One region of the Selenomonas sp. oral taxon 137 str. F0430 genome, then DNA from elsewhere that is predicted to be linked to it. Evidence: riboswitches for the same ligand, from Rfam matches in the RefSeq annotation. Region 1 holds a riboswitch; the other holds the start of a gene.
The links. Region 1 has a riboswitch for molybdenum cofactor ahead of HMPREF9162_RS02580 (ABC transporter substrate-binding protein). Riboswitches for the same ligand answer to the same signal wherever they lie in the genome.

Region 1 (3,641 bases):
TCTTTTTCAGGATAAAATAGATGAAGATCGGGATGCTCACGATGCCCGTGATGACGCCGATGGGGATCTCGAGCGAGGTAAGTGTGCGGCACAGGTCGTCGATGACGAGCAGATAGACGACGCCGAGTGCGGCGGAGACGGGCATGAGCCGGCGGAAATCGGGTCCCGTGATCATGCGCGCGAGATGCGGGATGACGATGCCGACCCAGCCGATGATGCCGGAAAAGCTGACGACGAGCGAGGTGAGGAGCGTCGCCGCGAGGATGATGAGGGCGCGGTCGCGCGTAACGGAGACGCCCATCGAGCGCGCCTCCTGCGTCCCCATGCTGAGGATATTGATGCGCCAACGATAGAGGAGGAGCAGCACGAGCGCGGCGATATACGCGGGCAGGACGAGCAGCAGCCCGTCATAGCGCACGCTCGCGAGCGAGCCCATGAGCCAGTAGACGATCTGCGGGAGTTTTTCCTGCGGGTCGGCGGTGAATTTCAGCAGCGCGACGAGCGAGGAGAAAAAAGCGCTGACAAGCATCCCCGAGAGGATCATGGTCACGGGCGCGCTCCTCTTGCGCCCTGCGAGGAGGAAGGTCAGCCCGACCGAGACGATGCCGAACGCGAGCGCAGAGATCTGCACCGCCGCCGCGCTCGTCGTGAGCACGATGGCAAGCGCCGCGCCGAAGCCCGCACCGTTGCTGACGCCGAGGGTGTAGGGACTGGCGAGCGGGTTGCCAAAGAGCGCCTGAAAGACGCCGCCCGCGACCGCCAGCCCGCAGCCCGCGAGCACGGCGGCGACGACGCGCGGCAGGCGCACGTCGTAGATCATCGAGACCTCCATGGGCGTGATATCCGCGGGAAGCGTCCCTGTCACGTCTGCAGTGAGGATGTGAAAGACGTGCTCCACGGGGATATAGTACGCTCCGAGTGTCAGTGAAAATAGGATACACGCCAAAGGGAGCAGGACGCACAGTGCGCCCCGCCCCCCATGGGTGAACAATTTTGTTCCCGTCATTTTGCCTTGATTCCCGCATCTACCGTGCCCGTGAACGGCACGCCGTAGAACGTCTCGTAGAACGCCTTTGCGCGCTCTAGCACAACGTCCGCGCTCACCTTGCTCGGGTAGAACATATGCGCGAGCCACAGCTCGCCGAGTGCAACGGAATCCGCGTCCGGGTTGCCCCACGGCTTTGCCCAGTACGGCGCGTTGATGACGTTCCCGTTCTGCACAGCGCGCAGCTGTGCATAGGCGGGGTCGGTCGTGAGTTCCTTGTAGACCTCGGGATAGCGATCCTGCGAGATGATGACGTCGGGGTTCCACTTTGCCAGCGACTCGACGTTGTACTCGCCGTTGCCCTGGATGTCCTTTGCCGCCGGGTTCACCGCACCCGCGCGCAGGAGCATACAGCCGACGTATTTATCGTTGCCGTAGACCATGTGCTTGCTCGACACGGGGATCGCGGTCACGCGCTCCGCATCGGGAATGTCGCCGACCGCTTTCTCGACGATCGCGCGGCTCTCCTCGGCGAACGCCCAGAGCTCCTTTGCCTTCGCATCGCGTCCCGTGAGATGTCCGAGAATCTCGATCGCGTTATGCAGCCCGTCCGTATACGCCTTGTCCGCGTTGGAAAGGCGCGGGTTCTGCGCCTCCGCCTGTTTGCCCTCGCCGCGGAGCGAAATGACCGCTACGGGGATGCCCATCTCGCGCAGCTTTGCCGCGGATGCCTGATCCGACTGCGAGGCGACGATCACGATGTCGGGCTTGAGCGCGGCGATCTCCTCGATGTTGGGCTGCGAGAGCGTGCCGGGTGTTTTCATCTCCTTGATCGCGGGCCAGATGTCCGCGATGTAGTCGCCGAGATCGCGCTGCCACGTCGACTCGACACCGACAATCTTGTCCTGTCCGCCGAGTTGGCAGATGATGTCGAGCGAATGATGCTGGAGGACGACCATGCGCTCGACGGGCGCCTTGACCTCGACCGCGTTGCCCGCCTGATCCGTAAACTTGTACGTCTCCTGTGCAGAGGTCTGCTCCGCCGCCTGTTTTGCCGTCTGCCCGCAGCCCGCGAGCAGGGCCGCCGCAGTGACCGCGCACGCGAGCAGCGCCGAGATGCGCCGCATGAACTCTGTTCCTGCCTTCATTGAATTCCCCTTTCTCGGCACGTGCCGAAATCCCATCGCCCGGGCATCAAAAAATGCCCGCCGGAAATCCGGGGGCATCGACTGCACGCGAAAAAGCGCACCATGCTCCTGCCGGTTTTCCTTTACAATGCAGACGACGAGCGTCTGCGGAAGGGACGCCCGTTTCCAATCCGTCCCCCGTGACCGAGTTCGTCCCGGTCAGGCCGCCGCGCCATAGCAAAGCCGTAGGCGCCGGCAGCTCGAAAAACACCTCGTTATGGAGTTTTCATTAGTATAGCATGAGGGTGTCCACAATACAAGTATCTGCACCGCCTTTTTCCCATCCGATAAAAATCTGAAAAAAGTTGCGCAAAGCCTCTCGCATTCGTCCGAAAACATTGACAAAAGTTCTCGTCTGTGCTACGTTTGTTTCTAACCTTGCCCAAAGGAGGGCTGTATATGATTGAACTCAAAAATATCATTAAAACATACGCGGACGACGTCCACGCCCTGCGCGGCATCAATCTGCGCATCGAGCGCGGCACGATCTACGGCATCGTCGGACTCTCGGGCGCAGGCAAATCCACGCTCATCCGATGCATCAATCTGCTCGAGCGCCCAACAAGCGGTGAGGTGATCATTGACGGACACGATCTGACTGCGATGAGCGAGAGCGAACTGCGCGAAGAGCGCCGCCACATCGGCATGATCTTTCAGCATTTTAACCTGCTGTCCTCGGCGACTGTCTACGACAACGTCGCCTTTCCTCTGCGGCTCGCGGGACGCTCCGCCGAGGAGATCCGCCCAAAGGTCACGGAGCTCCTCGCGCTCGTCGGTCTCGCGGACAAGGCGGACGCGTATCCGAGCCATCTCTCGGGCGGGCAGAAACAGCGCGTTGGCATCGCGCGCGCGCTCGCGGGCGATCCAAAGGTGCTGCTGTGTGACGAGGCAACCTCCGCGCTCGACCCACAGACGACGAAGTCCATCCTCGCGCTCATCCGCGACATCAACCGCCGGCTCGGTCTGACGGTCGTCGTCATCACGCACGAGATGCAGGTCATCAAGGACATCTGCGACCGCGTCGCCGTGCTCGACGGCGGTGTCATCGCAGAGGAGGGCGACGTTGTAGATGTCTTTACCGAGCCCCGGCAAGCGATTACGAAGGAATTTATCAGCGTTCTGCTCTCGAACGACCTGCCGACGGCGTTCCGCGGCAACCCGATCGAGGCGTCGCCGACGCCGGGCAGCTACATGCTCCTGCGGCTCACCTTCCTCGGCGAGAACGCGGATGATCCCGTACTCGCCGACATGATCCGCCTGTTCCCCGATATCGAGGTCACGATGCTCTTCGGCACGCTCGACCAGATGAAGGATCAGCCCTTTGGGCGCATGATCATCGGTCTGCGCGGCGAAACCGCGGAGATCGACGCGGCGATCTCGTATCTGTCCGCACAGCATTTGAAACAGGAGGTGATCGGCTATGTCCGCCGAAATGATGCCCCTGCTGACTAAGGCGCTGGGCGAAACCG
Region 2 (3,641 bases), on a different contig from region 1:
TCGAGCATCTCGAGGTAATGCGAGATCGCCATGAGATGCACCTCGGGCGGCAGCATCTGAAAGTCCGGATGATCCCACCACTGTGCCGAGAAGATGCCGAGCTGTCCGCTCTCGACGATCTTTTGAATCTTTGCCTTGAGCGCGGCGTAGTAGGAGGGCGTCGCGACGGGCATATCGTGCGGGTACGCCTCGGTGTCGAGTCCCGCGGGGCCGCGGAAGGGCAGGCGGTAGGTATCGAGCACCGTATTCTGGAGCGCCGCCGTCGCTGCGGGGTCTGCCTTCAGCGCCTCGATGGGGCTGACCCAGTCGAGCGCGTGCAGGTGGTAAAAATGGATGATGTGATCCTGATGCCCGAGGCACGCGGCGATGATGTTGCGAATGTAATGCGCGTTCTTCGGGATCGTGATGCCGAACGCATCCTCCACGGCGCGCAGACAGCCGAGCGCATGGGACGACGTGCAGACGCCGCAGATGCGCTGGATATATGCCCACGCGTCGCGCGGGTCACGGTCGTGCATGACGAGCTCGAGCCCGCGCCATGCCGTGCCGGAAGAGATCGCATCCTGTACTTTCCCCGTTGCCTCGTCGACCTGAATCTCGACGCGCAGATGTCCCTCAATGCGGGTGATGGGGTCTACAACAACGTGTTTCATTCGTGCACCTCTTTCTCATGCGCGGCGAGTTCTTTCTCATGCATACGTTTCTGCACGAGACTTGCGCCCGCGTGCGCCGCAACGCCGACCGCAGTCGCCACGGCAAGACCTGCGCCGACCATGTCGACGTCGATGCCGTTATACTCCGGGAGACGGCGCGAGAACGGCGCCTGATCCCAGAAGTTCGCATTGCTGCACCCGATGCACGGCGCACCCGACTGGATCGGATACGACATGCCCTGGTACCAGCGGAGATTGCCGCAGGAGTTATAGGTCTCGGGGCCCCTGCAGCCGAGGTGATAGAGACACCAGCCCGCCTTTGCGCCCTCGTCGTCAAAGCGCTCGGCGAACATGCCCGCGTCGAAGAACGGGCGGCGGTAGCAGGTGTCGTGAATACGGTTGCCGTAGAACTGTTTCGGCCGTCCCTCCGCATCGAGCGGCGGCAGCGTGCCGAAGAGGGCGACGTGCATGAGAACGCCCGTCATGACCTCCGGGATCGGCGGGCAGCCGGGGACGGCGATGTAGGGTTTCGCTCCGATGAGCGAGCGGATGCCGCGCGACTCCGTGGGATTCGGCGCCGCCGCCTGAATACCGCCCGAGGTGGCGCAGGTGCCGTAGGCGACAACCGCCTTTGCGCCCGCGGCGACGCGTTTGAGCGTGTGCTCGAAGGAATGCCCGCCCGACATGCAGGTGTATGCATGTGTACCGACCGCAACGCCGCCCTCGACGGCGAGAATGTATTCGCCGTGATACTTCTCCATTGTCTTTTCGAGGTGCTCCTCGAACGGCGCGCCGCAGCCCGCGCTCAGCACATGGCTGTACTCGAGCGCAATGCAGTTCAGTATGAGGTCGGAGGCGAGCGGCGCCCCCGAGCGGATGAACGACTCGTCACAGCCCGTACACTCGTGGCCGTGCAGCCAAATGACGACCGGCAGCGGTTTGACCTCCGCCGCCTCAACGACCTTCGTGAGGTTGTCCGTGCTCAATCCCATGAGCGACGTCAGCGTGACGCAGGCTTTCAAAAAGCTGCGCCGGCTCATACCCTTCGCCAGGTATGCCTCCCATAGACTCTCCCTCTTGTCCACGCTCCTGCCTCCTAACAATAATACACAGGCGATTGCCTTTCGGCACGGATAATAAATTCTTCCTATGAAGATTTTTTATTATTATACACCCGACGGGGCGAAAAAGATATATAATTCGCCCTCTTCCTCCAATCATTTTTATCTGCGCCAATCCCAACTTTATATATAAAAAGGGGACCGCCTCCCGTGCCAAATGCACGACAAACAATCCCTCTGCATCCTGCGCGGCTGCTCATTCCGCACGGTAAGATCGCAAGCAGGTCTTGCGGCAGCGGTTATTCGTCGTTTCCTTTTCGATACGGGAAGGCGCGCGCATTTCTGCGCGTACCCGGTGCGCGCGGGGCGGAAGTCCCCCGGCGCAGGCGCAATATCATAGGCGAAGCCCTTAGATATTTTTGCTCGGAAACGCGGGACGATAGTAATTCTCTATCTGCCCCATAGTTATTTAATGATAGCTTCATACTATCAGGATTCACGCCCGCTGTCAATAATCTACGCGAATACTACGGTAAAATTTTATTTATTGTTTGAATTTCAGCCTGTGCGCGAGTTTTTTCACCGTATCGCGCTCCTTCTCCGCCATGGTGTCCGGGCGGATCTCTGCCGGCTCACCGTCGCGTGCGCTGTCGGCGAGTACCTTTTCGTCCGCGCCGACGGCAATCACCGCGTAGGTGCTGACCGTATTTTTCTTGAGATCCATGACCCGCCGCTGGAGTGTGTAGCGCAGCTCTTTGTAGTCCTCGTCGTGCATGGCGTCCGCGAACTGCGCACGCCCGAACTCGTTGTAGAGGATGAGCTGCCAGTAGGAAATAGTGCCGTCTTTATTCCGGTGCATTTTGCCGCGGTCAACGAACCACCCGCGCCGCTCGTCGCCCTCAACGAAGACCCAGTGCCCCTCTGCAAGTGTGGGCGCTTTGAGATGGGGATTTACTTCGTAGATCTTATCGATCAGCTTTTCGATCTCCGCGGTCACCTCGTCCACGGCGGCATTGATCTCATCCTCATCTTCCGTATCCGCCGTCCTGTCTGCGGCCATGGCGCTCTGCCATGCGTCCTTATCGCCGACATACGCATACCCCACCGGGCGGTCGTCTTTCGTGGGCGGGGCATCCGTTTCGTGTGCGGCATCGGCGCGCGCACCATGCTCATCGGATGATACAGTGCTTTTTTCCTCTGTGCTGTCTTGGCCGCTTTCCTTGCCATCCTGTTTGACGCGGGTATCCTGCGGTTCCTCAACTTCGCCGCCGAGTTCGTCCATCTCCTCGGCGAGCTTCTTATCCTCGCTTGCGGGAGCGTCGTTCTTCGCCTCGTCTGCAGATGTTTCCTCCGCTGTGTTCACCGTGTGGCTCTCCGATTTCTCCGCTGCGATACCGCAAACGGGGAGGAGTAAAATCCCTGCAGCGAGAAGATATGCGAACGATTTTGTTTGCATGACAAGATTCCTTTCTCTCTATCCCTCTATCAAAGGTACGGTGCCGGGTTCACGGGCTGTCCGTTCAGGCGCACCTCATAGTGCAGGTGCGGCCCGGTGGAATGCCCTGTCGAGCCGACATAGGCGATGATCTGACCGCGGCGCACCTGTTCGCCCGCCGTAACGGCAACCGCCGAGGCGTGCCCGTAGCGGGTCATGACACCATTTCCATGATCGATATCAACCATGTTGCCGTAGCCGCTCCCGCTCCACCCGGCGGCAGTGACGACGCCGTCGGCAGTCGCCGTGATGGGTGTGCCGGTGTCGGCGGCAATATCGATGCCCTGATGGAACTCCGCTCCGCCAAAACGCAGACCGTAGGGCGAGCTGATGAAGCCGTCCGTCGGCCATCCGGTCGGGGTCGTGACGGGCGCTGTGCCGCCAAGGCCAGACGCTCCCGGGTAGTTCTTCTGCACGATGCCGCTGAGTTCA

Region 2: it holds a riboswitch for molybdenum cofactor, as region 1 does, so the genes downstream of both, HMPREF9162_RS11615 (hydrogenase small subunit) here and HMPREF9162_RS02580 (ABC transporter substrate-binding protein) in region 1, are expected to answer to the same signal.

Annotation. Positions count from the first base shown of each region.
Region 1 covers NZ_AENV01000005.1:269,663-273,303, reverse strand. The annotation lists gene HMPREF9162_RS02585 (iron ABC transporter permease) at 1-1,006, opposite strand, end outside; gene HMPREF9162_RS02580 (ABC transporter substrate-binding protein) at 1,003-2,133, opposite strand; molybdenum cofactor riboswitch at 2,235-2,390, opposite strand; gene HMPREF9162_RS02575 (methionine ABC transporter ATP-binding protein) at 2,572-3,624, shown strand; gene HMPREF9162_RS02570 (methionine ABC transporter permease) at 3,593-3,641, shown strand, end outside.
Region 2 covers NZ_AENV01000015.1:287,765-291,405, forward strand. The annotation lists gene HMPREF9162_RS11610 (nickel-dependent hydrogenase large subunit) at 1-653, opposite strand, end outside; gene HMPREF9162_RS11615 (hydrogenase small subunit) at 650-1,738, opposite strand; molybdenum cofactor riboswitch at 2,013-2,155, opposite strand; gene HMPREF9162_RS11620 (hypothetical protein) at 2,259-3,170, opposite strand; gene HMPREF9162_RS11625 (M23 family metallopeptidase) at 3,200-3,641, opposite strand, start outside.